DNA from 4 places in the Vibrio sp. VPAP30 genome. Region 3 is predicted to be linked to each of the others. Evidence: predicted binding sites of a transcription regulator. Region 3 holds the regulator's gene; each other region holds the start of a gene.
What was found. Region 3 encodes PurR, which represses purine synthesis genes. Its sites were predicted from a motif close to TNANGNAAACGTTTNCNTNA; they were not measured.
Positions count from the first base shown of each region.

Region 1: purE (5-(carboxyamino)imidazole ribonucleotide mutase) is a predicted target of PurR. The motif match lies at 1,929-1,948, and genes of this name have one in related genera.
Region 2: ZX61_RS02355 (formate--tetrahydrofolate ligase) is a predicted target of PurR. The motif match lies at 3,681-3,700, and genes of this name have one in related genera.
Region 4: ZX61_RS13695 (phosphoribosylaminoimidazolesuccinocarboxamide synthase) is a predicted target of PurR. The motif match lies at 3,010-3,029, and genes of this name have one in related genera.

Region 1 is NZ_LBLS01000025.1:69,379-77,460, reverse strand. Features, by position in the region: gene aroE (shikimate dehydrogenase) at 1-252, opposite strand, end outside; gene hemF (oxygen-dependent coproporphyrinogen oxidase) at 329-1,246, opposite strand; gene ZX61_RS10475 (L-threonylcarbamoyladenylate synthase) at 1,268-1,825, opposite strand; gene purE (5-(carboxyamino)imidazole ribonucleotide mutase) at 2,020-2,505, shown strand; gene ZX61_RS10465 (5-(carboxyamino)imidazole ribonucleotide synthase) at 2,510-3,643, shown strand; gene ZX61_RS10460 (DNA topoisomerase family protein) at 3,683-4,270, opposite strand; gene ZX61_RS10455 (DUF494 family protein) at 4,284-4,763, opposite strand; gene dprA (DNA-processing protein DprA) at 4,766-5,884, opposite strand; gene ZX61_RS10445 (LysM peptidoglycan-binding domain-containing protein) at 5,891-6,916, opposite strand; gene def (peptide deformylase) at 7,092-7,613, shown strand; gene fmt (methionyl-tRNA formyltransferase) at 7,641-8,082, shown strand, end outside.
Region 2 is NZ_LBLS01000013.1:103,766-111,847, reverse strand. Features, by position in the region: gene ZX61_RS02360 (DUF294 nucleotidyltransferase-like domain-containing protein) at 1-1,762, opposite strand, end outside; gene ZX61_RS02355 (formate--tetrahydrofolate ligase) at 1,904-3,652, opposite strand; gene ZX61_RS02350 (hypothetical protein) at 3,818-4,006, opposite strand; gene ZX61_RS02345 (fatty acid cis/trans isomerase) at 4,046-6,403, opposite strand; gene ZX61_RS02340 (putative adhesin) at 6,657-7,184, opposite strand; gene ZX61_RS02335 (VRR-NUC domain-containing protein) at 7,326-8,082, opposite strand, start outside.
Region 3 is NZ_LBLS01000043.1:494,059-502,140, reverse strand. Features, by position in the region: gene mukE (chromosome partition protein MukE) at 1-307, opposite strand, end outside; gene mukF (chromosome partition protein MukF) at 288-1,622, opposite strand; gene cmoM (tRNA uridine 5-oxyacetic acid(34) methyltransferase CmoM) at 1,625-2,416, opposite strand; gene elyC (envelope biogenesis factor ElyC) at 2,531-3,334, shown strand; gene torR (two-component system response regulator TorR) at 3,414-4,127, opposite strand; gene torD (molecular chaperone TorD) at 4,365-5,012, shown strand; gene purR (HTH-type transcriptional repressor PurR) at 5,224-6,231, shown strand; cyclic di-GMP riboswitch class I at 6,375-6,461, shown strand; gene ZX61_RS22470 (TfoX/Sxy family DNA transformation protein) at 6,601-7,191, shown strand; gene ZX61_RS22465 (TVP38/TMEM64 family protein) at 7,337-8,029, shown strand; gene ZX61_RS22460 (DUF2007 domain-containing protein) at 8,029-8,082, shown strand, end outside.
Region 4 is NZ_LBLS01000031.1:24,459-32,540, forward strand. Features, by position in the region: gene ZX61_RS13680 (YjjW family glycine radical enzyme activase) at 1-17, shown strand, start outside; gene ZX61_RS13685 (LysR family transcriptional regulator) at 14-928, opposite strand; gene ZX61_RS13690 (hypothetical protein) at 1,060-1,590, shown strand; gene ZX61_RS13695 (phosphoribosylaminoimidazolesuccinocarboxamide synthase) at 1,810-2,913, opposite strand; gene ZX61_RS13705 (hypothetical protein) at 3,129-3,524, opposite strand; gene ZX61_RS13710 (glycerophosphodiester phosphodiesterase family protein) at 3,790-4,491, opposite strand; gene ZX61_RS13715 (DMT family transporter) at 4,643-5,515, shown strand; gene ZX61_RS13720 (lactate/malate family dehydrogenase) at 5,639-6,601, shown strand; gene ZX61_RS13725 (MBL fold metallo-hydrolase) at 6,792-7,568, shown strand; gene ZX61_RS13730 (response regulator transcription factor) at 7,663-8,082, shown strand, end outside.

The DNA.
Region 1 (8,082 bases), on a different contig from region 3:
TTGAGCACGTTCAGTTAGTCGAGTGGCAAAGCGATAAGCATCTTCCTTAAATGGAACAGTGACATTACAACCTTTGCCACCTTGAGCAAAAAACTCAGACGCCGCTTGTTGAAATGCATCCTTATTTGGGCTTTCTGCAGTATAGGTTAATGATTGATTGGTTTGACGAGCAAATAGGGTATGAATAAAAGGCGATTTACTTTGAGAGATGGGATTACCAAAAACGGCATAACGATCTATTTGCTGAGTCATTTCCTTTACCTGTAAAACTAAAAAAGGGCCAATGCGAAACATTGACCCTATCACTATCTATATATTGAAGAAAGTCTTACCACTCTCTTGGTTTGAGGTAATGATCGTATAGATCAGCTTCAGGAGAGCCCGGCTCAACTTGGTAAGCATACTCCCATCGCGCTAACGGTGGCATCGACATCAAGATAGACTCAGTACGACCACCACTCTGCAGTCCAAATAAAGTGCCACGGTCAAACACTAGGTTAAATTCAACGTAACGACCTCGGCGGTAGAGTTGGAACTGACGTTCACGTTCACCGTATTCAGTGTCTTTGCGGCGTTCTACTATCGGCAAATATGCGTCCGTATAGCCTTGGCCAACCGCTTTAATGTACTCAAAGCACTTATCAAACTGCCAGTGGTTGAGGTCATCAAAGAAAAGACCACCGACACCTCTGGTTTCATCGCGATGTGGTAGATAGAAGTATTTATCACACCAAGCTTTATGCTCTGGGTAGACTTCACTACCAAATGGCGCGCACACTTCCTTCGCGGTGTTGTGCCAATATTGCGCGTCTTCTTCGAAAGGATAAAACGGCGTTAAATCGAAACCACCGCCAAACCACCAAATAGGCTCTTCACCCTCTTTTTCGGCAATAAAGAAACGAACGTTGGCGTGCGAGGTTGGTACATATGGGTTATTAGGGTGCATAACCAATGACACGCCCATGGCTTCAAAGCGACGTCCTGCAAGTTCAGGTCGGTGCGCTGTCGCTGAAGCTGGCATCTCTTTTCCTTGTACATGAGAAAAGTTAACGCCACCTTGTTCAAACACCGCACCTTCTTTCATGACTCGAGTTCGACCACCACCACCCAATTTCTCTCCGGGTTCACGGTGCCATTCATCCTCTACAAATACTGCGCTCCCATCGGCTTGCTCTAGTTGCTGACAAATAGAGTCTTGGAGCGTCATGAGAAATTGTTTTACTGCTAGTTTATCTATCGCTGACATTCGACTTCCTTTGTTGCAGGGTTAACCCTGTCTTAATACTTGTGAGGTTCTTGCATCACGAATTTCACTTGGATTTGTTCGACCACCGGTTTGCCCTTCTAGCACCGCCACTAACTTATCACCAAGGTGTTGATAAACTTGTTCGGTTGTTACACATGCTGGCTCGCCAGTCAAATTCGCGCTGGTAGAGGTTAGCGGCTTTCCAAATGCATTACACATCTTTTGTACTAAAGGATGATCAGTCACGCGCACGGCAATCGAGTCATATTGCCCCGACACCCAATTAGAAACCTTATCACTACTTGGCATAATCCAAGTGACAGGCCCAGGCCAAGTTTGCTGCACTCGTTCTAACTGTTCTGCGCTTAAGGCTTGCTGATTAATATAAGGCAACAGTTGTTGGTAATTAGCAGCTATCAGGATAAGCCCTTTTTCTACCGGACGTTGTTTAAGTTCTAGTAGCTTCTTTATCGCATTAGGGTTGTCAGGATCGCAGCCAACCCCAAACACACCTTCTGTTGGGTAGGCGATCACTTCCCCCTGTTTTAGTGCACTGAGTGCTCGCTCAAAGTTACTCACCTAAGCATCCTATTTGATTAGCGGTTTAGGTTAAGTGTACAAATAATCGTAAGTTGTGACTAAAGCTATTTAAGTAGCAATCTTTCATCTGCTCATTCAAACCCGACGCAAACGTTTGCTTAGTGATAAAATCCCCGTATAATGCGCTCAAATTATTTGCTCACCAATTCTACGCAGCTTTGAAGGAGTTTGAGATGAAAGTCGGTATCATCATGGGTTCTAAATCAGATTGGCCAACAATGAAACTAGCAGCGGAAATGCTAGACAGATTCGGCGTTGAGTACGAAACGAAAGTGGTTTCTGCGCATCGCACACCTCAACTTCTTGCAGACTATGCCACTAGTGCTAAAGAGCGTGGTCTTAAAGTGATCATTGCGGGTGCTGGCGGCGCTGCTCACCTTCCAGGCATGGCGGCGGCGTTCACGTCATTACCCGTTCTTGGTGTTCCAGTACAATCACGAGCGTTAAGTGGCCTTGATTCACTTTACTCAATTGTACAAATGCCGAAAGGAATTGCGGTTGGCACTCTAGCTATCGGCGAAGCAGGAGCAGCAAACGCTGGCATTCTAGCAGCGCAAATTCTTGGAACGTCAGATCAGGCAGTGATGGAAAAAGTCGAAGCATTTCGCGCAGAGCAAACAGAAACCGTTCTAGCCAACCCAAACCCTGCGGAGGACTAAGTCAATGCATGTTTTAGTGCTAGGTGCTGGTCAATTGGCTCGCATGATGTCTTTGGCAGGCGCACCACTGAATATTGAGATCTCTGCCTATGACGTGGGCAGTCAAAACATTGTTCACCCACTAACTCAAGTAGTGATTGGTCATGGCCTAGAGAACGCAATCACCCAAGCTGATGTGATCACTGCTGAATTTGAACACATTCCTCACGATATTCTGGCAATCTGCGAGCAAAGTGGAAAGTTCTTACCTTCGACTGAAGCGATAAAAGCAGGCGGCGATCGCCGTATTGAGAAGCAATTGCTTGATGACGCAGATGTGCGCAATGCGAAGTACTTTGTCATCAATACACGTGAAGACTTTGACCAAGCGATTGCACACGTTGGCATCCCTATGGTGCTCAAAAGCGCGCTTGGCGGATACGATGGTAAAGGCCAGTGGCGCTTGAAAGAGGCAAATCAGGTCGATGCAATTTGGGCAGAAATGGCCGAGTGTATTGCTACATCTGAGACACAAGCTATTGTTGCAGAAGAATTTGTACCATTTAACCGTGAGGTTTCACTGGTTGGCGCGCGTAGTAAGGTTGGCTATATTGCAGTTTATCCTCTTGCTGAAAATGTTCACACTGACGGTGTACTTACTCTTTCGACTGCCATTGCAGATACTGCACTGCAACAACAAGCAAAACAGATGTTTACTGCTGTCGCTAATAAACTCGATTATGTTGGCGTACTAACCCTTGAGTTTTTTGATGTCAATGGCTCCTTACTAGTCAATGAGATTGCCCCGCGCGTGCACAACTCAGGACACTGGACTCAACAAGGTGCAGAAACATGTCAATTTGAGAACCACTTAAGAGCTGTGTGCGGCTTACCATTGGGTAGCACCAAGCTGATCCGTGAAACCTCAATGATCAATATCCTAGGTGAAGACACGCTAGAAAATGAACTGCTGGCAATGGATGGTATTCATATTCACTGGTATGGCAAAGAAAAACGTGCAGGTCGTAAGATGGGGCACATCAACGTGTGCGGCGATTACAGTGGAGAGTTGCAACGCAAACTTTGCGCCATAGCTAAGCTACTTGATAAGCAAGCCTTTCCAGCGATTCACGAATTTGCAGACAATTTGGGTCAGTAACAAACATTAAGAAAAAAACGGCGCACCTCGCGCCGTTTTTTATTGTTCTGATTGAGTATGGTGACACTTGCGATCAGCGCATTGCCTTTTCACTCCGCTCGCAAGCGTCTTCTCGATCAACAGCGGAAAGCCACACTTTTCACACTGACCAGCAACCGGCGGTTGGTTTACAGCAAACTTACACTTCGGGTAGTTATCACAAGCATAGAAAACCTTACCAAAGCGGGTTTTCCGTTCTACTAAATAACCTTTAGCGCACTCAGGACAAGTATGATGCTCTGGTTGCTGTTCTTCCTGCTTGGGGTGATCGAGCGATTCAATATGATGACAGCTTGGGTAATGACTACAGCCAATAAACATCCCGTAGCGACCCTGTCGTAATACCAACTCATTGCCACATTCAGGGCAAGGCACACCTAACTCTTTAACAATATGACCGTCGTTTTGGTGTAAGGGTTTAATGAAGTCACACATTGGGTACTGATCACAGCCCAAGAAAGGGCCATGCTTGCCATGACGAAGGTGAAGCTCACCTTCTCGTTGTTCACTTTGGCATTTAGGGCACGCTTGGTGCTCTAGCGCATGTTCATGGGCTGAAAACAGCTGCTGATCAATTTTATTGCTCATATAAACTCAGGAATTAGTGGAGAATACCTTGCTCTTTGGTATACAACAGCTCTTCCATAAGTGTGTATGCATTCTCATTGCCTGGCACATTAAACAGCACCATCAGAACAATCCATTTAAGGTCATCGAGCTCAAACTCGTCTGTCTCTAAGCCCATGATACGGTCAATCACCATCTCACGTGTTTCGGTCGTCAAAACATTAACTTGCTCTAAGAAGGTCAAAAAACCGCGACACTCAATACTTAAGCGTTCGCACTCTTTGGTTGTATAAATACGAGTCGAGTTCGAAGCACTGCACACCGAAATCGCAGAGTGGGTTTCACTTTGCTGTAGTGCTGCTAGCTCTTCTAGCCAGACAAGGGCTTTGTAAATGTCTTTTTGATGAAAGCCTGCACGAAGAAGCTCTTCTTCTAGCTCATCTTGATTGACTTGTAACTCTGCATCGCTATGGATGTAGGTTTCGAATAGATACATTAAGATATCCATCATCATAGCTAGCCCCTCCCCTTTCGAATATAGCCACCGGAAACTGCAACAACATGCCCTGAAAGCTCAAGCTCTAAGAGCTGCATCATGACGTCCTGCACAGGTATATTGGTCCTGTTTGCAAGAATATCAACTGGTATAGCCTTACTTCCTACGTTAGCTAACAGCAGAGGAAATGGCAATTCTTCTTTACTATCTATTTCATCGAAAAGTTCATTTTGAATCGGTGGCTTATTGGTATTAGACCAGCGCAACAGAGTCTCTATTTCATCAATGATGTCTTGCACTCTCATCACTAGGCAGGCGCCTTGCTTTATCAGCAGATTCCCACCTCGTGCATTGGCATCATGAATAGAACCAGGGATCGCAAACACCTCTCGCCCTTGCTCTATCGCGTAGCGAGCGGTAATCAAAGAGCCACTCTTCTCCGCAGCTTCGACTACTAGCACGCCAACAGAAAGACCGCTAATGATGCGATTGCGGCGCGGAAAATGATCAGCTTTAGGTTTCGCCAGCGGGTGAAACTCAGACACCAAAGCACCTTGCGCTTCAATAATTCGTTGCGCCAGATGACGGTGACGAGCAGGATACACAGTTTCTAGACCACTACCTAACACAGCCAGCGTCTTTCCCTCCCCTTGTAATGCCCCATCGTGCGCATAACCGTCAACACCTAAGGCTAAACCACTCGTAATAACAATATTTTGCTCTACTAACGCCCGTGCAAAGCTTCGTGCAGTGTTGAGCCCCTCTACACTAGCATTTCGACTACCAACCACAGCGATTTGAGGCTCAGATAAACAGTGCACGTTGCCCTGAACAAAGAGAAGGGGGGGCGCTCCAACGGCTTGCTCAAGCAGAGCAGGGTAAGCACTATCTCGCTGAGTAATAATGTGATTGTGTGAGCTTTGTTGTTGCCACTCTAGACACTGTTCGACATCTTTGATGGCCCTTTTTTTCAGATACTTAGCCTGTTGTTCGCTCAAACCAAGTGCCAGTAAGGCCGGAAGATCAGATTGGACAATATTAGTAGGTGAGTCTTTCTTGAGTAGACCAAGAAACGTTTTCGGTCCAACCTTAGGTGTAAAGTTAAGCGACAGCCAAGCAGCCAGCTCTTGGGTGGTCATGAATTTTCAGTCCCTTGGTGGTTGCAGTTTAGTTTTTTTGCTCACGGCTTCTGAAGCTTCAGTGACAATCGCCACACTGAAGTACTGGTAAGGACGAACAACCATCAAATGACCAACTAACTTGTCTGGTAACTGTACAACTTCCCCCCTAGCTTGTTTTCGCTCTGGCAGATCAGCAGCAGGCCTCAACAACGCAAATACATTACCTTGCTGCACGCCGTCATGCTGACCTCGGTTAAGTACCACGGCTTGATTTTTACCGACATAGTGAGTGTCATCAACGGATCCAAGAATTTTGACTAAGCTCAGTTGAGCGGGGATAGGAGAGAAAATCGCTTTATAAACCAGCGTCGAAGTTTCGGATAACGGCAACGCGATGTCATCAAACAAAATTTCTTGGCTTTGTTGAACCAGCTTCAACGTAGAAAACAGGTCATTACTCGCCACAAGCTGTGCATGGGCAATTCTTTTTATCACCTGTGCGGTTTTATCCCCGCGTTTAAATTGATTCATTAAGCGATAGATGCCCCACTCTTGAGCTACCTGATCGCCAGAGATATAGATGACATCATGCCCATCAATCAATTGAGTGCCTAAACTGTTACCCATCACCCGACTGCACTCGACAAACGCTTCGTTTTCCAGTATCAAATTGTGTTCAAGGTAAGGAATAATATACTGAGGATTTAAAGCTAGGATGGCAGGCTTGTCGCGCTTCACGATAGAAGGAGCCAGCCTAACCACAGATTTTAGACTTAGCGTTGGATGCCCCTCCCGCCACAACAGTGCAAGTTGGTCTCCGGGATAAATAAGATCAGGATTGGCAATGTTTGAGTTAATTTGCCATAAAAGCGGCCACTTCCAAGGGCTGTCGAGATACAAGGCAGAGATATCCCATAAGGTATCCTCTTTCATGACAGTATAAATGTCTGGAGCATCGGGCTTGATAGATAATGGCTCAGCTTGCCCACTAACCAGATTACCCACTGTGAGTAACATAGCGACTCTTAAACCTCTCCAAATACGTACCATAGCTTTACTCCGAATAACCAACCTAGCTCGGCGATATTCCCTGTTCGTCTGACGGCTAACAACATAAAGAAGCAGCGCAAAAAGCGCATTGATGCTGTCATTTGGGGTGTAAAATGTCTAGAATTGAGCCAACGAGGTTTATCCTGATTCGGCACAGTTCAACATTCGAGTGTATATGTCTGTATTACAAGTATTAACATTCCCAGATGATCGCCTTCGCACCGTAGCAAAGCCGGTAGAAGCCGTGACACCTGAGATTCAAAAGTTCGTTGATGACATGATTGAAACCATGTACGACGAAGAAGGTATTGGTCTGGCAGCAACCCAGGTCGATTTCCACCAGCGCATCGTTGTTATCGATATTTCTGAAACCCGCGATCAACCTATGGTTCTGATTAACCCAGAAATCCTAGAGAAACGCGGTGAAGATGGCATTGAAGAAGGCTGTCTTTCTGTTCCTGGGGCGCGAGCGCTTGTACCACGTGCAGCAGAGGTGTCAGTGAAAGCTCTTAACCGTGATGGTGAAGAGTACACATTTGAAGCTGACGACCTATTAGCCATTTGTGTCCAGCACGAACTTGATCACTTAGAAGGCAAACTGTTTGTTGATTACCTTTCGCCTTTAAAACGTAAGCGTATTCAAGACAAACTGGCTAAGATCAAGCGCTTCAATGAAAAGCACGTAAGCAAAGCCTAAGCGCAAATAAAAGAGAAGGAAGGTACTTTGAGCAAACCTTTGAAAATTGTTTTTGCTGGTACTCCGGATTTCGCCGCCCGTCACTTGGCGGCGTTGTTGTCTTCGGAGCATGATGTCATTGCCGTATATACTAACCCCGACCGACCTGCAGGTCGTGGCAAGAAGCTTGCAGCGCCACCAGTAAAGCAACTAGCCCTTAAGCATGACATTCCTGTTTATCAGCCAGAAAACTTTAAATCTGATCAAGCCAAACAAGAACTTGCAGATTTAAACGCAGATATCATGGTCGTTGTTGCTTACGGTATGCTACTTCCGCAGGCTGTACTTGATACGCCAAAACTAGGCTGTATTAACGTTCATGGCTCGATTCTGCCACGCTGGCGTGGTGCAGCACCTATTCAACGCTCAATTTGGGCGGGAGATGCAGAAACTGGTGTGACGATTATGCAAATGGATATCGGTTTAGATA
Region 2 (8,082 bases), on a different contig from region 3:
CTGGAGCGATCTTATTTTCAACATCGAGAGCTTGATGGCGAATGCGTACCATAGAGATGAATTCGAGGGCATCACTTAAGTCGCGTGCTTTGCCTTTTGGCAGTATACCGGCTTCGTGGATATCATCTAATCGTTCAAACGAGTTTTTGGAGCGAGAGCCAACCGCAAGAGCGTGAACACGGATCAAGTCAGCTAGAGGGGCAGTACCGCGACGTTTAAGGTTGATAGAGTTCTTATGTTGACCATCTTTCTCCATAACAAAGTCTTTGAAGAAACCCAGAGGTGGAGTGCGGTTCATGGCATTACGCGCTAAACACGCTAGGAAGCGATTGTTTTTACGCGCGCGGCGAATAATAAAGCCGTTTAAATGCTCCGCCCATTTTAGTCGGCCATAAACGCCTTCAAGGTCGAAAAATATTGATGCGTTTAGCAAAGCTTTCGGGTTTGGGTCGTCAATCCAATCAGCAAAGCAATCTTCCCATTCGGTACGTGTCATACGCCAATCAGGATTGGTTGCCATAATGTCGCCGGTGCAATAGGTGTAGCCGCATTTATCTAACCCATCACAGACTCGTTTGGATAACTCGGCAAAATAGGTATCGTGCTGCTCTTTAACAAAGGTGTTATCAAGAATTATCGCATTATCCTGATCGGTCACAAGCAGTTGTTCGTCACGTCCCATTGAACCAAGAGCGACAAAACAGTAAGGCACCGGAGGCTCTCCAAGTTCTTCCTCAGCTAGTTCGATGATGCGTTGTTTAAAGCTTCGACCAATCACAGACATTGCGCTGCCGACCATGTGAGAGTTGGCGTCTTCGTTTACTAGGCGAACAAAGCTGTCTTTTACTTGCTCAGATAGTGCGGAAAGCTCTTCTATCGACTGTTGCTGGAAGATGGTACTGACTAGCAGCAGTGAGTTTTGCGACTCATAACGTACAATGTCTGTCGCTTCTATAATACCGATCGGCTGTTTGTCTTTTAAAACCGGTAAATGATGAACGTTGTAGCGCAGCATGGTGAGCATGGCTTCGTAAACATAGGCGTTATGGTCGAGTGAAATCAACTCTGTTGTCATAACCGTTGAAACATCATCGCTTGGGTCTAACCCTTGAGCAAGAACGCGAGTACACAAATCACGGTCAGTAATAATACCGACCAGTGGGTTGTTATCATCTTCATCATCTTGCGCTATATCTGGATCAATAATCAGTAAAGATGAGACATTCTCTTCGGCCATTTTAATTGCCGCATTTTGAATAGACTCCGATTTAGGGATGGTTGGTGCTTCACTCGTCAGTAGGGTACGCACCTTAGAGGTCGTTAAGTCATTTTGCTCGTTGCTGTTAGACACGGTTTGACGCAGTCGAGCGGTATCCTCAACTTCAACAAAATCTGCGAAGGTTTCGTGCTTGTCATAAAGTTCTTGGAAAACGGCCTCTGGAATACAATACAGTAGGCTATCTTTAATCGCCTTAGCCGGAAAGCGAACCTTATTGTTGGTCAGTAGCCCCATTTGCCCAAACAGCGAGCCTTCATCTAATCGGTTGTATAGCTCACCTTTGCGTCGATAAACTTCAATAACACCACTTCGGACCATATATAAGTCGTGAATTTCATCGCCAAAATGGATAACAGGTGTGTCTTCACGATAATAAGAAATCTCTACGTGCTTGGTGATGTAGTTAAGAACATCATCTTCGAGTTCATCAAAAGGTGGGTGTTGGGATAGGAAGTTCTTAATTTCCAGTAGCTCTGCTTCCATGAAAGCATCCAGTCTTTGCGAGTCATATTTCAATGTTACATGATCTTGCTATTAACTTCATGGGTTGCTGTGATGTGCGCAAAGAAAAGGGCTAAGTTTTAATCACTTAGCCCCTTGGTAGCTTGCAGTTTGAGGGAAAGACTAGCTTAAGCCAATGATGTTGCCCTGATCATCTAGATCGAGATTCATAAAAGCAGGCTTTTCCGGCAAACCTGGCATTGTCATTACGTTGCCACACAAAGCGTAAACAAAGCCCGCACCTGCGCAAAGGCGGAGTTCGCGAATAGGGACGTTAAAGGCTGTGGGCGCACCTTTAATACTGCCATCGGTCGAAATAGACAAGGGTGTTTTCGCCAGACACACAGCTAGGTTGTCAAAGCCATGTTGTTTAAGTTCATCAAGCTGTCTTCTGGCTTGGTAGCTAAGTGTCACGCCTGATGCACCATAGCCTACTTCGGCAACAGACATTAGTTTTTCTTCTGTGGTTTGGCTAAATTGATAGAGTGGCTTAAGTTCAGCGGCTTTTTCACATTGAACGATGACTTTTTGGGCTAACTCAAGTGTGCCTTCACCACCTTTTGCAAAGCCTTCGCTAATGGCGACTTCGACATCGTTGGGTAAGGCTTCAATCATGGTCTTAAGTGTGTTCAGCTCTTGGTCGCTGTCTTGAGGAAAACGGTTAATTGCGACAATGGCAGGCACGCCATATTTGTTGACGTTGTTAATGTGCCATTTTAGGTTATCAAAACCAGCAACGAGTGCGTCTTGGTCGTCTTCGAACAAAGTGTCTGGAATGGCTTGACCCGGCTTTAAATCATAGAGACCAGAGTTGGCTTTTAATCCACGTAGCGTTGCGACAATTACGGCACAATCGGGCGATTTCCCAGACATCTGTGCCTTGATATTACAGGCTTTTTCAAACCCCATATCAGAGCCAAATCCACCTTCAGTGACCGTGAAGTCACACAGTTTGGTCGCAATGTTATCAGCGATAATTGAAGAGTTGCCATGAGCAATGTTGGCAAATGGGCCAGCATGAATAAGGGTCGGTACACCTTCAAGAGTCTGCATCAATGTTGGTTCAATGGCTTCTTTCATGCTGACTGCCATTGCGCCTGCAACCTTAAGGTCTTCAGTGGTCACGGGTTCACCATTTATATCGTAAGCGACCACAATACGACCGATTCGAACGCGCAAGTCTTTTAGGCCTGACGCTAGGGCAAGAATAGCCATGAGCTCTGACGCGGCTGAAATATCAAAGCCATCATGTCGCTCAAAGCCATTGATGGTTTTATTGGCTTCGTTTTTCCCCACTGTGACCATACGCAGCGCACGGTCATTGTGATCCATCACGCGCTTCCAGACAACACGTTGCGGGTCAATTTTGAGTGCTGTTAAACCGCTACGTTGCTCAAAATCTTTGTAACCTTGGCGTTGTTCATGGTAGATACGAGCATCAATAGCTGCCGCTGCAAGGTTGTGCGCGGCAGTCACCGCGTGAATATCACCAGTTAGATGCAGATTAAGCTCTTCCATCGGCGCGACTTGAGAGTAGCCGCCACCTGCAGCACCACCTTTTACGCCGAAAACGGGGCCCATAGACGGCTGTCGGATACAGGCCATGACTGAGCATTTGAGTTTAGCTAAACCCTGAGACACGCCAATAGTTGTGACTGTTTTACCCTCACCGAGTGGGGTCGGAGTGATGGCAGTTACCAGCACGAGCTTTCCTGTGGTGTTGCCATGCAATCGCTCTAAGCTTTGCAAGCTTACTTTAGCTTTGTATTTTCCTTGACTATGGAATTCATTCGCATGCAGCCCAGCATGCTCGGCAATTTGAGCAATTGGCAGTAGTTTTGTCTCGCGACAGATCTCAATATCAGACAGCATAAAACCCTTTTAATTTACATATAAAAAGCAAGGCAATCGTTTGCGTTCAGATAATAACGATTAAATTTGCTTTGTAAAGCGCTGGTTGCAGGAGAGTGGATTATAGCTGTGTCATGGGGCAGGAGCAAAAGAAAGCCCCATGTATATTACCATGGGGCGTTTTCGTTAGTACCAGTCATCTTCAGGGATTATTTTCCCTTCAGGAGCATATGGATCGTCATCAAAAGGATGTTCTGCCTTATTTCTAAGACTATCCAATTGATGTTCGAGCATTTGAACGGTGTCGTAATCACCTTCAGAGCAGGCGACATAAATTTGCTGCTCTAGAGCTCTAATGCTGTCATTGATACCCATAATCACCTCCCTGAGCGTGTTATGCGCAGTTGAACAGTTCTACCTATTCTCAAATCTATTGTAGTCAAGCAGGCCAAATTCGATAGGTTGATCTGCTTTATACCAAGTATGTACTCGGTCGCTAAAAGGCCAGAATTTGTCAGAGCTACGACGAATTGCGAAGGTATCCAATAATTTAACGTAATCCTCTTCACTGGAAATATTTTTCAACATTTCTACCAGTTTTGGTACTTGATGCTCTTGCAGATTTAGATACGCGGCAGGATAGCTGCCGATCACGCCGCGTACCAAGGTGAGATCATCATTAGCAGGATCACGATTACTCGCTTCGTCAAACAAGCTTGAGATATTGGTATGTGCACTGTTTTGCAGTAAAGTGTAAAGCTGATCTTCGCCCGTTTCAGACGTAATCATAAGCATCATAATCTGCGGTAGATAAGCAAGACCTTGGCCTTTAATTCTATCAATGCTTCGCAGCAACTCTTCACTTTCAGGCTTCATGCCCGTTTGCTCGATCCTGAATCGGTTGGTCAATATTGGTGCGAGTTGCGTTTGCAAAATATCGTAAAGTTCCGCTTTTGGGTCGTCGGTTTGATACGGCACCTGAGTTGGTTGGTCAAACGGCTTAACATTACGTTGTAAAAAATCACTGAGCTGGCTGCTTTGGTCCTCATACCAGCTAGAATGCTCTTTATGACGTATTTCTCTCGGCAAGAGGGCAACAAAATTGCTCTCTCCTTCAAGGCGTAAGAAGTCCATAAACATACGGGTCATCAGTTGATGGCCAAAGTTTCCATACACGTCAAACCCAGCCACGAGCAAATAATGGATACGCTCTATTAAGGCATAGTCTAAGACCCAAGCTGTTTTGGGTGGTGTTCCGACTAAGCCACGCACTACTGACGCACTATCAAAGTGCCTAAATACGGTAAGCGCTGCGTTCGGGTTAGTTCCTTCACCTGTCCAGATCACATCGGTTGTTAGGTACTTTCCCCCTTCAAACCATTGATTAGTGAACTTAGATTTTGCCTCTAGGTATTGCGCTTGTTGCCTTGAGTATGCAACCCAACTTGTCACTGGCAAGGTATTACTTTCCAGCTCTGCTGGCAATTTAAGGTTTTCTGCTTGAGAGCGGTAAAATTCGTTCACTTCTGGGAAGTCGGCTTTGTCTGGATCTAAAAAGAATACCCAGAAGCGGTCATTGATAACATTAAGAGCTAACTGACCACGGCAAACAGGTCCTTTTATAAAGGCGTTAATGGTGTTTTGCGCATTGTCGAGCATAAACTTAAATCGTGATTTAACCGGAAGATCGATAAAGGCAGTCATGGGGTTAGCCGCGATCTCTGGAGTGTAATCTGGTAACGTAGCAACGCTGTAATCAGAGTCTATAAACCACTCTTTCCAGCGATTCATTCTTTCTCTATTTAGCGCAAATGGCATATGGGTTTTATCAACAATCGTACCTTGCTCTGGTACCAATCGATAATAAACCCGGGACACGCCAGGATCGTCATAAGGTCTACGTGTGGCTATTCGATTGAGAGGCTGCCCCGGTGGAGTGCTTGATCTGACTAAAGTAAAAAAGCGTGGATTCTGTTGGTTTAAATCAGAAAAATAGAGATGAGATAGGAACAGGTGCTCATAAATGTAGCGCGCAGTAAGTTGCACTTTGCGCGGACTTTTGTTGAGCAGAACTTCGACTTCGGCGATGAGCTGCTGTTCAGCAATGGTTAAGGGCAGTGGTTGACTCATCTTGGCCCCGTCTTGCAGCCAACTGACAAGAGTTGAGTATTCGTTCGAGCTGAGGTTTGGCATTCCGTAGGGCATGCCCCATGTAGGGTAATCTTGAAGGTACTGATCATACTCCTCAATAGACGGACAAACCTGAGAGCGATCAATCGAAAAATCAAAACCTTCTAACTGCTGCTGGTCTGGCAATGGGTGTGCTTCCTTCTGTGTCAGCATTCTTGCAATCAGACCTGCTTCAAGATTGGCTGTTGGGTTTTGCACGCGCTCATTCAATACTGGGTTAAACCCAAATTCTCGCCACTGAGCCGTTGTTTGAGCGTCTTCAAACAAGCGATGAGGTGTAGAAGCAGTCAGACGAGTACCTTGATAAATCAGCTCTTTGCTAGAGCCTCGATCAATACCTTCTACAGAAGACATTTTTAATTGGCATGGAGCGTCATAGCAGGCGTGGCAAACCACGCAGCGGCTATCAATAATGGGTTTTACTTCACTAAGAAAAAAGTCACTTTCTACACTGCCGAGGTCACTGCGGCGTTCTTGTACATGTGGTTCCCCAAATAACTGGTCGTAATTTAGCCCTGCATAGGTTGCACAGCCTGCGAACGTTAACACCACGGCCATCATCAAAAATGTACGTAAATTCATCTGGATACTTGTACTGACTATTCAATGGACTAATTGCAGCAGAAGGCATAGATAATGGCAAACAATAGTTGGGCTTAAACGATAAAAACGTTAAGAAAAATGTCCGTTGTCGCGTTTTTACCAGATATAACCATAATCCGTTATTGGCATTAATGGTGTTAGGGGGAATAGCTTGTCGAGGGGAAAGTGAAAGCCACGACAGGTGGCTTTCTAGCGATCGGGTGCTAATGTTCTTGCTGGCAGGTGTTGACGCTTACCTTAGACTTTGCGCCTGTACCAAGTCTCCACCATTGATAGCTTGGAGTTTGGCTGCATTACTATTCCCTTCAATCACTGAGCGACATGCTGTCCAATGAATTTGAAACTTGTTGCCAAGTTCAGCTCTTAAGTTATTGATGATATTTGATAACCTGACGGCTTGGTTGTTTTTTGTAAAAAACAAGTAGTCCCCCCCAGACAGGGTAAACAAAATGCCATCGTTGATTTCCTTACGTGCTCCCATGCCTTTATTCAACCATTTTTGTGTTCTGTTTACATCTGCGTACGATGCCATATCACCACATAGGTAGTGTTCTTTTGCATCAACGCCAGGAGGTGTTACTTTCCATTCTTCATCATCTGTTGTAATGCGATAAGCGCTGGGGCCACCATCAACAACTGCTGCTGTTTTTCGACCATCCAGCATACGACCATCCTTTACGTATGTTTGCAGGGGGACAGACAACTTGATGGTGTCGTTTGCATCCATGAATCCATGACCAATCAAATAGACGTCTTGCATATGGAACTTCTCCTTAGATTAAATTTCAAACAACTTGAATTGTCATTCTGATAGTGAGAATGAGCTATTAATGTAGCAAATATAAAACAGATTTCATATTTCTGCATGTTTTGTAGAAAATGCTGAAGAAATAAGTGCTTATTAATCTTTACAGTGATTGACGAAAGCAACAGAGACTAAAATGTCTAGCCGAAGAAACTCTTTAATCCATCGCCGTTGGTTGTCTTGAAGTTTGTCTCCCGGCCCTTTGACTTCTACCCACTCAAACTGACCTTTTTTAAACAGAATGAGGTCGGGCATACCACTTCGATAGAGTTTGAGATCTTGTAGCATGACCTTAAACAGTGCGAGGGCCACTTGGGTTGGAATGTGTTTTATGCAGGCTTCAAGCAAATCTGAACTGAATTCGGTCCAGTGAACGAATGGATTGGCTAAGCCGTACTTTTCCTTATAGGTCGAATGAAGGACACTTAACCCAGATTGTTCTATTGATTGGAAGGTTTCAGCGAATAATAGCTGGCGCTTCGCGAAGAAATCTTGATGATATAAGTCGAGCGGACGGTGTTGATAGCGGTTTACAAATGCCCCCTCAATGGGCGCAAATATCACTTTCCAAAAGGCTAAGCCAAACAACCCATTGAGCAATACATTCTCGCTATAGAATACCTGATAGCCCTGCTGTTCATAATGCGATTTGGCCGCGAGTTCGACTCTTTGTTGCGATAGATCTAACTCTAACCTGTGTTCAGAAACCTTGAATTTAGCCTTTCTTGGAATGCGTTGCCCTTGCTTTCGTTTCACTCTTTGAGCGAGTTTATTGGCGACTTCTAGTTCTGAGATATTGTAGGGGCGTGAAATGACGCTCGCGACAACGTCACTCATTGCGGTGATATTGTCG
Region 3 (8,082 bases):
AAAGAAAACACAATACCTTACCCACCAACATATCCAGCTCTGAAAGCACACTGCGACCAATCAGTGACGTAGAACGCGGTCGCAAGTAGAAAAAACCTTCCGGCGCTTTCACTAGTTCAGTGTTGTAACGTTGGTAGAAAGAGGACAACTCAACTTCGAAATCTGACAACATTGCATGGTTATCAAGATCTTCGCTTGAGATGTGACGCCCTGCTCGCAGCATGCTGTCTAGCGCTGGGAACAAAGGGTTTGAAATTGCTTTTGCCAGATTGTCTGACATGTATTCATTAATATCGGTCGATGACATTTGCTTGTACCTTTGCACCAAATTCGTTGATCGCTTGCCAGTCTGGTTGAATGGCCTGGTAGTCAGACTCTGAGTAGCCTAGACGCACCGCTTGGTCGATAACAATTCGTGCTAAATCAAAATGATGAGTTTGAGGGTGCTGTGCTAGATAATCACGTAGCACTAACCCCAGATCAATTGGTGCGCCTTGCTCTTTATGAACTTTAAGCATACCAGCTATGCGATCTGACAATTCATCATTGACCTGTTGAAACTCTTCGTATTCCACTTCTAGTGGCACTTGGCCGGTTACTTCATCGTCTCTCAGTACCAAAGCCTCATCACGAAGATCAGTTAGACGCTCGGCATCTGCGTATGTCAGATACCAAGGCATATCGAAATATTCTTTCACTGATTGACGTAGACGAGAACTGAATGCTCGGTTCTTATCCATATCAATCGCAGTTCGAATAAATTTGTGAACGTGGCGGTCATAACCGATCCAAAGATCGATCGCTTGCTGACCCCAACTGGTGATTCGGTCTAGCTTCATTTGCAGCCCAAACAGGGTTTCAGCAATAAACTCTAGTTCGTCATCACCATAAACGAGCTCTTGGATATCGAGAATCTGTGTTTGTAGCTCGTCACCCGCGGCTTGCAACGTATCTTGTAGCTCTTTTAGCGTATTAGATGTTTCAGAAAGCAGCGCTTCACAGTTGTTGATCGCGTCGCGCCAATCTTTGTTTAGTAGCTCTGCGATCTGAATCTTAACCGACTGCTGCTGCTCATCCATAACACGCTGGTTAAGATCGATCTGATCAAAGATCTCACCCACTGAGTACTTAAGCACGCCATAAACGTTTTTACGCCAATGACCCGCAGTCCCACCCTGACGCGCAGATTCAATCGCCTTCGACATTTCGTCTGCAACCATTGAAAGCTGGATAGAGAGCTTAAGTTTAGAAAATTCGCGGTGACGAACGTAGTAGTCCGTTATACCGATAGCTAAAGGAGAGAGACGATAAATACTCGCTCCATCAGTCACTTCACTGGTGAAACGGCTAATGAGCCGTTGCTTAACCATTTCGTTAATCGCATTGTTGGCGCGAAATGCAGACGCATCACCTGTTTCTTCAAATAGTCGGGTAATAATAGTAAACGCATCATGCAGTTCACCCTCACCCAATTCTTCATCAAACCTTTCATTACTGAGCACAGCAATAGCGATCAAAAATGCCAGTCGCTCTGTTGTCAGGTTCAATGAGAAATCCTGCTGCTTTACCCAACCGACTAGTTCATCAATCGGTTGTTCAGCATTTAGAGTCATCTCACTCATTGTTAGTCCTGCTTATCTTTCTTTTGTGCCCATACATGTATGTATCGACCTAACGAGAGGTATGGCTCTTCTCTGCACAGTTGTCTTTCCAGTGCCAACACATCTTCATACTGGTAATCGCCCATGTACTCCATATTTCCTATGTAGTCACTAAAACAGCGAATACCAGACTTGCCACAAATTAAAAAGCCAGCGTCTTCAATCCACTGGTAGACCTCTTCAGGTCTTAAGCCTTTTTGTGGCTGCAATTTAAATCTTTTGCGATGCGGCATTCCATCCAATACATGAGGAACATTGCCACACACGACATTCTTATAGACCAGACCATGGTGGTTGTAGAACATGACGGATGCCATGCCACCAGGTTTAACTTGTTCTAAGACTTTTTCTAGAGCAGGTTGAGGGTCTGCTAACCATTCCATCACCGCATGAAACAGGACTACATCCACTGGGGACTCTAAGTGCTGGTCAATCGATTGGACTGGCGAATGAATGAAGCGATACTGCTCAAGCAGGTCATTATTTGCAATATCCTGCTCTGCCAACAGCAGCATTTCAGAAGATAGATCACATAACGCGACATGATGTCCGAGCTTAGCCAGCTTTTGCGACATTTGTGCCAAACCACCTCCGGCATCTAGCACATTGAGTCGCTTATTTGCCCCATCAACAGCATTAAGTATCTGTTGAAGATCTTCCCAAACAATGACTTGGCGAATCTCTCCTTTGTCAGAACCGTAAATATTTTTTGCAAATTTGTGGGCAATATCGTCGAAATTGCGGTCTTCAGTCACAGCAGCTTAGGTTATCATGTCTAATCGTGCTGCTATTCTGTCATAAGAAAAGCAGGAATAAAGAGGCTTTCTCTTAAATTATAATCAATTGATGTTTTTTCGGACTATTTAAGTATGTTTGAGCTGAAAAAAGTTGTGTCTTCTCTACTTATGCCGCTTCCGGCGATGCTAATCATCGGGTTATTCGGCTTAATGTTGATCATGTTTACTCGTAAACAGAAGACAGGCTGCTTTGTTGTTCTATTCTCTTTCATCGGTATCTTCCTTATCGCCTTTCAACCAATCTCTTCTCGTTTGTTGATGCCGCTTGAACGCCAATACTCCGCCTTTTTCCCCGTTGACGAATCTATCGACTACGTTATGGTGTTGGGCAGTGGTCATGTGGTTGACGATAAAATACCTCCTACGTCTGAGCTTAGTCGTACTGGGTTAATGCGCCTTGCTGAAGGTATTCGCATTATGCGTATCTACCCTGGTTCCAAACTCATTTTATCGGGTTACTCGGGGGGGTCTGAAGTGAGTAATGCGCGTATGATGGCTAAAGTTGCCCTAGCGCTTGGTGTATCTAAGTCGGATATTATTTTGTTAGAAACCGCAAAAGATACTTGGGAAGAAGCGAGACAAGCGGCAGCTTTCGTCAATACCAAAAAACTGGTTGTGGTTACTTCAGCGAGCCATATGAAGCGGGCACTTAACGAATTCCATGCTGCTGGGCTTAAACCCTACCCAGCTCCCACCAATTATTTGGCTCATAACAACATTAGCCAAGCATGGGAAAAATACACACCCAAAGGTAAGTACCTCGAGCAAACTGAACGATACTGGCACGAGACATTGGGCCGAATCTGGCAAACCTTGAGAGATTGGGCGTCAGACTACGAAGAGCAAGCTCTTCAAGCCTCTGAAAGCAAACTGTAACTATCAGTATCTCTAGGTAGAAAAATACCGAGGCAAGCCTCGGTATTTTTATGCAAGTCACATGTTCCAACCGTCGAATTTAATCACCCGCGAACATATAGCCTTCACCATGAACGGTAACAAAAATCTGCGGATTCTTTGGATCGAACTCCATCTTAGCTCGCATGCGACGAATCAACACATCAATCGTGCGATCATTCGGCGCATCAACACGATGGCTGATCATATTCAAAATACGCTCACGGCTGAGAACCTGATTCGGGTATGAAGACAAAGCAACCAGCAGCTCATACTCTGCTTTAGTCAGCTTCACAGGCTCTCCATTTCGGCTTAAAGCGCGGCGCTGAACATCAAACGTCCACTCGCCAAAGCGAACAACATTATCATCTTGCTTCGCTGCGCTATCCACTCCTGACGAATTACGTGCAGCGGAAATTCGCCACAATAAGTTCTTAACTCGAACCAGTAGCTCTCGTAATTCAAAAGGTTTAGTGACATAGTCATCGGCGCCCATTTCGAGGCCAACAATTTTGTCGATGCTGTCCGTGCGTCCTGTTACTAGGATAATTCCAATGTCTGATTGACTGCGTAGTTCGCGAGTTAGCATTAATCCATCTTCACCCGGTAGATTAATATCCAACATCACCAAATCAATCGCGTTGTTTTGTAGCATGTCTCGCATCTGCTCACCGCTTTCTGCTTCGCTGACTTGGTAACCTTCGTTCTGAAAGTAGCCAACGAGCTTGCTGCGAGTCACTACGTCATCTTCTACTACTAGTACATGATAACTCATCTGCACCACTTAATTTGCATTGGGAATAGTTCTATCATTTATTCTATTCATAAATAGTAACATTTCTAGTATTTATCACTTTAAAAACGAGAAAGATGATTTTTTATTGATTCAAGACAAAACCTCCGCCCTTGTTAATAAATGCTCATAATTCGTCTTTTATTGTCACGTAAGCCATTACCGCTATTCATTTTTATTAGTTACACTAATAGGTAGTTATTTTGGGAGTGATACCTAATGCAAGAAATCAAAGCATTCAACGAAAAACGTGCAGAAATCTATTGGTGGCTTTCAAGCCTTTACGCCAAAGAGCTAACCGAAGAGAACCTTGAGCAGTACCATTCAGCTCAAATCCGCTCTTTCCTTACTGGCCTTGGCGAGAATGCCGATCTCAAACCGTCGATTGATCGTGTCATTGACGCACTCAATCGCTTGATCGATCGCGAAGATGCTCAGCTTGAATTAGCCGCTGACTTTTGTGATCTGTTTTTGAAATCTGACCGCGACTCTGCACTGCCTTATGCTTCTATGTACATCGGCGAGTCGGGCCTACTCGATGACAAGCCGGCGAAAGAGATGGAAGCGTTAATGCTAGAGCATGGCGTTGCTGTCGATGAAAGCTTAAACGAGCCTGCTGATCACATTGCCATTGAACTCGATTTTCTAGGCAATCTCATCATTCGCTCCAATGAACTCGAACAAGAGCGCCATATTGAAGAAGCACTTATCGAGCAAGAGAGCTTCATTCGCCAGCACATTCTAAGCTGGGCACCTAAGTTTTCGGCTAAGTGCCAAACGCTCGATGAGTTCGGTTTTTACTCTGCTATTACGTCTCTAACAGTGGCATTCTTGGAATTGGACTGCGCATACTTAATCGGCGAGTAGAGTCTGACAATGTGAACTGGCACAGGTCAGGACAACGAATTTTGTTTGCCCTCAGTCAGATTGCGGTCTAAAATCGTGACCGCAAACGATAAAAATGAACTATTCAAATACAAACCGCTAAATAAGAGCGGTTTTTGTGTTTCTGATACTTTCTGCCAACTTATTCTAAACTGAATATATTCTCGTGGCAGTCATCGACAGGACAGAATTTATGGCCACTATTAAAGATGTTGCTCGCCTTGCAGGTGTTTCAACAACCACCGTGTCTCACGTCATCAACAAGACACGCTTTGTTGCAGAAGCGACACAAGAAAAAGTGATGGAAGCGGTAAATGAGCTTAACTACGCGCCAAGTGCCGTTGCGCGAAGCCTTAAGTGCAACACAACTCGCACAATTGGTATGCTAGTTACTCAATCGACTAACCTATTTTTCTCTGAAGTTATCGACGGCGTAGAAAGCTACTGTTATCGCCAAGGTTACACTCTGATCTTGTGTAACACAGGTGGTATCTATGAAAAGCAGCGTGACTACATTCGTATGCTTGCTGAAAAGCGGGTAGATGGCATTCTAGTCATGTGTTCCGATCTGACTGAAGAGCTGAGCGAGATGTTAGATCGCCACAAGGACATCCCTAAAGTTGTTATGGATTGGGGGCCAGAAAGCTCTCAAGCAGATAAGATCATCGACAACTCAGAAGAAGGTGGATACCTTGCGACCAAGTATTTAATCGAGCATGGCCACAAGGAGATTGCTTGCCTGAGCGGTCACTTTGAAAAAGCAGCTTGTGTCGAACGTATTCGAGGCTTCAAGCGTGCTATGGCTGAAGCTAAACTGCCCGTCAATGAAGACTGGATCTTAGAAGGCAACTTTGAGTGTGATACCGCGGTATTGGCGGCAGATAAGATCGTAGCAATGGATAACAAGCCGACAGCTGTGTTCTGTTTCAACGATACAATGGCATTAGGCCTGATGAGTCGATTACAGCAGAAAGGCATTCAAATCCCGCAAGATATGTCGGTGATTGGTTACGACAATATTGAGCTTGCAGAATACTTCTCTCCTCCACTAACAACGGTTCACCAACCAAAACGACGTGTAGGTAAAAACGCCTTTGAGATCCTTCTAGAGCGCATTAAAGATAAAGAACATGACAAACGCGTGTTCGAAATGCACCCTGAAATCGTCGAGCGTAAAACCGTTCGCAATCTAAATAAGTAACCTCAAGTCAAACGCTTAGCTAGTAGTCGTTTTATTGGCTAAGCGTATATATCCCCCCTATTTATTGAACCAATATCACATTTATCCCATTCAAATGTGATGCTCTGCGCAGTTTTATTTATTCTTAAAATGTTCGATTAATGCCACGAACAGGGCAAACCACTCCGAAAGGGTGGGACGCAAAGCCTCCGGCCTTAAACAATTTATTGTCTGGTAGCGGGGTTGCCGATGGCGAATATGCAAACTGTCATACCGTTTTTACTTGTTCTTGAGCTCGTATGACACCTTACTGACATTGTATCTGCATTATTTTGCTAATCTCTCGGACCTGCATTGGTGGCGTATACATATACACCGAGAAAACACAGCATGGATAAACCAATACTAAAAGACTCAATGCGTTTGTTTGAGCAGTTAGGCCATATTAAGTCTCGCTCAATGTTTGGTGGTTTTGGCATTTTTGCCGATGACACCATGTTCGCACTTGTAGTCAACGATAAGCTTCACGTACGCGCGGATGCCACTCTCGCTAAACAGTTTAAATCTCAAGGGCTCGAACCCTATGTTTACAAAAAACGTGGTTTCCCTGTCGTAACTAAGTACTTTGCTTTGTGTGACGATTTGGCGTCAGACAGCAGTAAAGCCCTAGAGATTGCTAACGTCGCACTCAGAGCAGCGAACGTAGAAAAACAAAGTCAGTCGCAAGCAAAACCAAATCGCTTGAAAGATCTACCTAACCTAAGGCTCGCTACTGAGAGAATGCTTAAAAAGGCAGGTATTGAGTCGGTTAAAAACCTTGAAGACGTCGGTGCAGTTCACGCTTTCAAAGCCATTCAATCCACACACTCTGCCGATGTAAATATCGAACTTTTATGGGCATTGGAAGGCGCGATCAACGGAACTCACTGGTCGGTCATTCCTCAAAGCCGTCGTCAAGAGCTATTAACTCAAGTTAGTTAATCAAGCAGTACTTATCTAAGAAGTCAGCCACAGCGCTGACTTTTTTATTTTTATCCATCGCAATGAAATTTGCTGCTTGCTTTCCCTGTCTTGTCTAGTAACACTTAATACATCTATCCTCGATGTAAGATGGAGCAGCTTCAACATGAATAAAAAAATCGTCCTTGGTATTCTCTTCGTTGCACTAATTGTTTTACTAGGCGTAAACTTTGGTCAATATCTCACGCTGGAAAATGCGAAAGCCCAACAAGCTGAGTTGGCTACCTTTATTGCCGACAACTTTACGGTTGCAGCGGCCACTTATTTTCTGGCTTACATAGCTATTACGGCCTTTTCTATCCCCGGAGCTGCAGTTGTGACGCTGCTAGGCGCCGCACTATTTGGTTTCTGGACTAGCCTACTGCTGGTTTCATTCGCCAGTACAATAGGTGCAACCCTTGCATTTTTAAGTAGTCGATATTTGCTACGTGATTGGGTACAGAGCAAATTTGGTGAGAAACTCAATGCCATTAACCAAGGCGTTGAGAAAGACGGTGCATTCTACCTTTTTTCTCTTCGCTTGATTCCAGTGTTCCCATTTTTCCTGATCAACTTGCTCATGGGTTTAACCCCAATCGCAACGGTACGTTTTTACCTTGTTAGCCAATTAGGCATGTTGCCTGGCACCGCTGTCTACTTGAACGCTGGCACGCAACTGGCTCAAATTGAAAGCTTGTCTGGCATAGTGTCTCCGACGGTGCTGGCATCTTTTGCCTTATTGGGACTGTTCCCCGTCATTGCTAAATGGATCATGGCGAAGGTTAAGGCCTCTCCTTCAACTTCAAATGGCAATGCTTGATGAGAATCTACTCGGCATCGACACCTACCGAAGCTCACATTGTTTGTGAGCTT
Region 4 (8,082 bases), on a different contig from region 3:
CTGCTATTTATACTTAGCCAGCGGTCGTTAATTGCTGGTGGAGCCAGTGTAGTGCAGGGTTGTTTAAGCTTGCTTGGTTCCACACTAAGCTATAGGCGACCTTGCCATACTCAAAAGGAAGAGGTTTAGAGACTAAGCCTTTTGCTTGCGCTGCATTTTCAGCCCACATTTTAGAGCAGGTTAGTAAGTGCTCTGAATGGTGACACATGATCGCGGCAGCGCCGAAATCCGCAACGGACATTGCCACTTTACGGGTGCCGTATTTCTGTGTCAGGGTTTGTTCGAAGTAGGGCTCAGCGAGATCTTTGTCCAAAATACCGATATGCTGGTACGACAGATAGTCATCAATGCCGAGCGCTTTATTAGCTAATTGATGGCTAGTGGACATCAAACAGACCATTTCATCAGCACAAATTTGTTGCCACATTAGCTCGCGGCTACGTGTTGGTGGTTGGCTAATATCATGCGGTAAGATCATAAAATCGACTTGCCCGCGTACCAAGGCATCAAAACTTAACTGCTCTTTCGCATAAACATTGATAGCTCTCGCGTTGGCGAGCTGGTTTATGATGAGCGCGATTTTTGACGCGAACAGTTCAAAGGTACTTTCGCGCATAGAGAGAGAAATCGTCCCCTCAAATTCCGCTGGCTTGAAAGCACCTTGGTGCAAAATACCATTCATGCTCGACAATATTTTATGAACTTCAGAACCAATGCTAAGCGCAAATGGCGTTGGAATTAATTGGCCTCCCTCACGGTAGAACAGCTCATCTTTAAGTTGATCCCGCAGCTGATTGAGAGTTTTACTCACACTTGACGGGGTAACGCATAGGACCTTGGCGGCATTGGTCACGCTATGAGTACTAAGAAGGACATGTAACACGGTAAGGTGTTTAAGGCTGATTCGAGAAAGGGCTAGGTAATCCATAATTCAAAGGGACTTACATTGGGAATGCTACTTATACCGCTTCGCCGCAGTAATTCATAGCCTGTCACTCACATAAGCGATCACCGCGATATCCGCTAGACTTTAATTGAGGGATGTATCAGGAGTGAATTATGAAGAAATTGCTATTGACTGCTGTCTTGTTAGCACTGGCATTTTCTAATGCTTACGCGGAAGAAGAAGAAGGTGAAGAGGCGGGCAGCAACAGAACGAAAACGCCGCCAAGTGTTGAAGACATTGACACTGATGGTGACGGATTGGTATCGCAAGAAGAGTTTAATCAGTTCCGTCAGGGTGATGATGACGGTGACGAGGAAGAAGGCGATGAGTCTGAGCGAGAAGGAGATGGACTCAGTGCGTTTCCTTCGTTCGATAAAGATCGCGATGGTTTCGTTACTCAAGAGGAGCTTAATGCTCATGCTAAGTACTCGAACCCGGGTAATGGTACTGGTGAGCTGAAAACAAATAAACAATCACCAGACGCCCGCACAATCTCTTCAAGCTCGCGGAGCCAAGGAAAGGGTAATAGTAGCGAGAGCCGAGGCAATAGCGGTAATAGCAACAAAGGCGGAGGCGACAAAGGAGGCGGTAATCGTGGAGGTGGTAACAGCGGTGGGGGGAACAAAGGTGGTAAGAATAAATAGCTAAGCACAGAGCTAGTTTTTCTTCGCTCGTACAAAAGTGAAACCCTGATATTAAGGAAGCAACCTCTACTAATGTATGTCAGACTCCTTTGAGTATATTCGCTGACCTACAGAGAAAATGCTGGTTTAATTATGCTCTGTTTTGAATTGCCAATTTGATAATTGCGGCGAAATCAAAAATGCCCTCAAAAGTGAGGGCATTCGATTCGGCAGGGGAGGTTAATCGATCAGGCCGTAATCGCGGCTAAGGATATCGATGATTTCCTGTTTTGGGTTATTGCTTAACTCAATCTTGCCACCTGTGATCTTCTCTGCGATGCCCAAGTAAGTTTTAGATATGTCCATTAGTGCCTCTAGCGGTAGTGCGTTATCACACGCTAATGCTGCACGCTCGTCCATGCGCTCTTTGTTAAGTAAGATATCTGGTTCAGGGAAGTGGTTAAGTAGGAACTGACGAAAGCCTTCTTTTGAATTTTCGACAATGTTACCCGTATCGTATTCGAGCTCGTCCCAAATGCGTGATGAATCTGGAGTACCAACCTCATCCATGTAGATAAGCTTCTCGTTACCCGCAGCATCATGCACATAACCAAACTCAAACTTAGTATCGACAAAGATTTGCTCAACTTGTGCGAGAGCGTTACTAATGACAACAAAGCCTTCGCGGAGTAACTTCTCGTACTGATAGATGTCTTCTGCTTTAGAAAAGTTAAATGCGGCGAAGTTATCTACGATGTTCTGACGCGTGATGTTTACGTCATCGGCTTCAGGCACGCCCGGAATACCTTTTAAAATGCCTTTCGTTGAAGGTGTCATCAGCAGCTCTGGTAGCGCTTTATCCTTTTCTAGTCCTTCTGGTAACTCAATACCACAGAACTCTCGTTCGCCTTTCTCATAAGAGCGCCACATTGAGCCAGTAATGTACTGGCGGCAGATCGCTTCGATCATAATTGGTTTCGCTTTTTGAACGATCCAAACGAAAGGGTGGGGAATATCAAGGATGTGGCTGTCAGCTAAGCCGTGGTCCTTAAAAAGCTTAAACCAATGATTTGAAATAGCATTGAGCGCTGCGCCTTTACCCGGAACCCCTTTAAGTCCGCCTTCGGCGTGCCAAATACAGTCGAATGCTGAGATACGATCACTTATAACCATAATGGCTAGCGGCGCGTCTGGGGCGACGTCATAACCTTTTTCTTGGATAAGACGCTTGCTGTCTTCTTCAGTGAGCCAGTAAACAGAGCGAACTTTTCCGCTGTGGACGGGTTTATCGGTGCGAATTGGAAGATCATCGTTAACAGCGAGAACTTGATCAGCGAGACTCATTTTGACATTCCTATACTTTAGCAAGGTGGTGAAATTATCTACGCAGATAATTTATTTGCTTCGCATAATACCAGAACTATTTTGTGCTGCCACAGAAAAAGCAAACGTTTGCTTTGATTTTTCTCTATATGGTGGAAAACAGCTCAATAGGATGCAAAAAAGAAAAGGCCCCTCGGTTAAAGAGAGGCGAAAAGACAGTGAATTTGTTGAGCTTATTAGTGGTACTGGTTGAATCTGCCCTCAACGAAAAAGACTTCGCACTGGAACTGTTTGCCATGAACGCGCAGCAGGCTTTGCTCGATCATAGGGATATTGTTAGATGCGATTACGGCACTTGCGTTACCGGATTCAATCGCTTTTTTGACGATCTCAAACTCAGACTGTTTTTGCGATGGCTTCATTTGAATGATCTTTTTACAGCTAACATGATAAGAAGCAAATTGCTCATAATCTGGACGAGGGCACTCTGCAGTAAACAAGATCCATTGTTGCTGCCCTGAAAGACCAGCTAGGCGACTTAGCGTTGTGTTATCAATGCTCATTGGTACCGTAGGTTGAGCCAAAACATTGTATTTAGAGAACGTGTGAGCTTGAGTATGTGCCTGAATCATAATTACTGTCCTTACGTACATGCTGTATGTCTATACAGTAGATTTTATTGATGGCGATAGCAAGCATTTTTGTGCAGCTTTTAAGCAGAAAATTGCTGGCACTTCTGATGCTGCTGGTGTAATACGTTGTATTTATGGGTTTTATTCGTTTTTAGGCGAAATTTGATGTAGAGAGGGAATCGACAAAAATGTGAGCTAGAACAGAATAAGTTATTCAGTGTTATACAGTAGTTTCGAATAACACTGGATAAAGAAGGAGAGGAGACTAAAGGAATCGTTCAGGGTAATCACTAAAAATAGCATCAAGGTTTGGCAGATGTTTTAACGAGCCTGGGTTGTTGACGGTATAGCTCCACACTTGGTAACCCTGCGCTTTTAAGTGTTCTACCAGTCGTTTGTTGGCCCAACGATAGTTGATATTACAGCTGAACGCGCCTACTTGCTTTAGCAGCTGTTTAGTCTTGCTATCAAGGCGATTGCAAAGAACACCAATTTTGTATTGCGGCAACTGTTGATAAAGTTGATGGATGATTTGATGGCTAAAGCTTGAAATAACAATCTGGTGGGGATCAACCTTTGCCTCTTTGAGTTGCTGCTTAAGTCGTTGGCATACGAACTGTGGGTCGTGTCTATCGATTTTAATCTCAAGATTAAGCTTTAAGTTGTGCTCGGCGCTCATTTGCAGCAATTCTGATAAGCTCAAAATTGACTCATGGCTAAAACGCTTATCAAACCACTGGCCAAAATCATACTGCTTAAGTTGCTCTAGCGTTAATGAATCCAAACGTCCAACACCATCGCTGCATCTATTAATAGTATGATCGTGACAAATAACTAAGTGGTTATCTTTTGTTGGCTGGATATCGACCTCAACCCATTCCAAACCAAGCTTAATTGCTGCTTCAATACTCGATCTAGTGTTTTCAGGGTAGTGTCCTGCGACACCTCGATGCCCAACAATAATCATATGGTTATTCTCTATGATGGAAAGGGAACAGATTACTCTTTAGCGAGAATTTTGGATAGATAATTCATAGCCATTGTAGTCCAAATCTGACACTATCAGTCAGATATTAATAATAAAATAGATAGGTCGATAGACCATAGAGAGAGTTAAATTGAACGCTGAACGTAAAGCTGCTTGGATCCTATTTATAACTACCGCTCTCGCTGGGTTAGGGTGGATCTTCTCTAAAGAGACAATACAAGGTCTCCCTCCATTTGGTTTTGTTGGGCTGCGCTTTCTTGTGGCTTCGATATGTCTATTACCTTTATGCTACAAGCGCTTTAGAGACCTGACCACTCAACTTTTATTGCAGGCGATAGGAGGTGGGAGCATTCTTGCTTTGGCTCTGCTTACTTGGGTCTATGCGATTTCTATTAGCGAGACCCTAGGTGAAGGTGCCTTTATCGTTAGCCTGTCTATGATTATCGTGCCGATTATTGCCTGGGTTCTTTATCAAGAGCGTCCTAAAAGGGCTTTTTGGGTTTCTATGCCTATAGCCATTGCGGGCTTAGCAATGCTGTCGTTAACGGATGGGTGGAAAAGCTCTGCAGGACAGCTGTGGTTTTTAGCCAATGCCTGTCTGTTGGCGCTTCACTTTAATGTAAATAGTAAGTTGGCGCAAAAAGTCCCTGTTCTTATGTTGACATGCATTCAACTGTTCGTGACCGGAGTGCTTGCACTGGTCGCCTCCTTGATATTTGAAACCATCCCGGAAAGCGTTGAAACTTCCATATGGGGATGGTTTGCGTTAAGCGCACTGCTTGCGACAAGCCTTAGATATGTCATGCAAACTTTGGGGCAGAAAGGGTGCAACCCTGCCAATGCCGCACTGATCATGTTGCTAGAGCCAATCTGGACGGTCATTCTCAGTATTCTTTGGTACGGAGAACAACTGTCGCGCAATAAATTGATTGGTTGCAGCCTCATTTTGCTTGCGCTGATTTTCTATCGAACCGATGGACGATTGTTTAAAGGAAGAAACTAGGTTTCGAAATTGCAATGACAGTATATGCTAATATTTATTTTGAGTGCGAAATTAAATTGGAATTATTGATGAAGTTGTTAGTACAATCCAAAGTTAAGAGGTAATGCTTACAGGGAAAGATAAATGAAGATCGGTGTTATTGGTGCAGGTTCAGTCGGTGTAGGAGTGTGTAATTATCTCCTCACACTCGGCAGTGTGAGTGAATTGGTATTGCTTGACAAAGACTTGCAACGCGCAGAGGGAGAAGTGTTTGATTTTCGACATACTTCAGCCCTGACATTTTCAAAAAATACACATTTAATACCAACCGATGATTACTTGACTCTGATTGGTGCAGACATCGTTGTTATTACTGCCGGTGCACAAATTAAGCAGGGTCAGACTCGTATTGATCTTGCGGAAATTAATAGTCGCATCGGTGTAGATATTGCAAAGCAAGTCGAGCGCGTAGCGCCTAATGCAACACTAATTATCGTCAGTAACCCATGTGATGTGGTTGCTCATTTCGTTGCGACAAACACAACTTTCCCTCGTTCTAAAGTGATCAGCAGTGGTTGTGTGATTGATACAGCCCGTCTGATGAGTATTGTGGCAAATCGTGTCAACCTCGATCCCAAAAACGTTTTTGGCTATGTACTCGGTGAGCACGGTAGCCATTGTTTTACACCTAAAAGCCTTATTTCGATTGCGGGTCAACCCGCTGACTTCTACTGCGATACGCATCATATAGAAAGGATCTGTGCTGATGAGCTACTTGAATTAGTGAAACAAGCTGGCTATGAGATCTTTAAGCGAAAGCACAATACTACTCATGGCATAGCGGCCAGTGTTTTTCGTATTATCCAGTCGATTATGATTGATGAGCGCTCTGTTCTACCTGTTGCTACTTTACTTCAAGGGGAGTACGGTCTTAAAGACGTGGTATTGAGTCTACCTACTGTGGTAGGAAAAAATGGTGCGGAGTCGATTCTTCTTCACCCTTTTACTGAGCAAGAGATGGAAGCCTTGTCATTCATTGCGAGTGAAGTGAATAAGGTCGTTAAGCAGGTTTCTGAAAAAACGGGACTTGTTATGCTTAAACCCTAGGGTATTGAAACAGTTGAATGCAATGAATGAGTGACGTCAGATAGCGCTCATTTATAATCCCGTTGCACTATATTGCTCGAGATTGACAGCGCGTAGGAAATCAAAGTTCACATTTTAGAGTCAATACTCTGCTAATGTAGGCAAACCTTGTTACATTGAAATGTAAATGGTTTGTTAAAAGAATTGCGCTGTGAAAATCCACTCCCTTGATGGTTATATTCAAAAGATCTACTTAGCTGAGTATACAGATAAACTGATGCTGCTTGATGGGGCATCTAGAGCTGATATTTCTTATATCAAGAAGTTTATCACTCATGAACTTCAAAGACCCTTCACAGATTTGTCTGCGGTAGTAGTGACTCATATGCACCCAGACCATGCGGGGGCAGCTCATAAACTTCGTGAATTCACCGGATGCAAGATAATTTCTGCAAAAAGAGAGAAAGATTGGTATTCCGGGGTAGATGGCTTTTTGATGCATCTAACTGACATAGCGCTAGCACGATGGGTGGCAAATCGTAAACGCAAACCTAAGCGCAACTTATGGTATTCGAGAAGGCTCAATGCGGATGTTGAGCTCAGCGATGGCGATGCCATCCCCAATTTTGAAGATTGGAAAGTATTAGAAACTCCTGGTCATACAGACCGAGATCTCTCGTTACACAATGTTGAGCGAGATATCTTGTACGTTGCTGACCTTATGGTCGAAGTTAAGCAAAAACTTATTTCTCCTTTCCCGATTTTTCACCCGAACAAATACAAAGCTTCACTAAAGCGTGTTTATCGTCTAAACCCCAAAGTCCTTTTGGTTGCCCACGGTGGCCAAGTTGAATTCAATGAGCAAGTTTACCAGCACTTGATGGACACTGCTCCTAGAACGCCTTCAACACATTGGCGTGCAACTAAGGTAAAACTTAAAAGCCTGTTAGGCGCAGCTTGGCATTTGGGGGTTGCCAAGCGAAAGTAGGGCACTTTTTTACCCCCAATTAAACAAGGGAACGTTGTGTTGTTATGGGGTTAAGATTAGAATGCGAACACTTTTCAATTGTACTGTTGTTCTCATGTCGAGTATTTTAGTTGTAGATGATGATATTGAGTTGTGTGAATTGCTTTCAGATGTGCTGATCGCAGAAGGTTATAGTGTTGAAAGCGTTCATTGTGGTGAAACGGCACTCAAATATATAGAGAAAAAGCCTGTTGATTTGGTACTACTTGATGTCATGCTTCCGAAGTTAAGCGGTATGCAAGTCGCACGCAAGATATGCCAACGCTTTGCTACGCCAATCTTAATGCTTACGGCGCTCAATGACGAAGAATCTATTTTGGATGGATACCAGTCGGGTGCCGATCAATACATTGCAAAACCGTTCAAAGTTCCTGAACTCCTTACACGAATCAAGGCAATCTTCCGTCGGGTTGGATTAGAAAAACAGCGCCAAAACCAATGTATCACCTTTGCTGGTTCGGCATCGAAAGTCTCA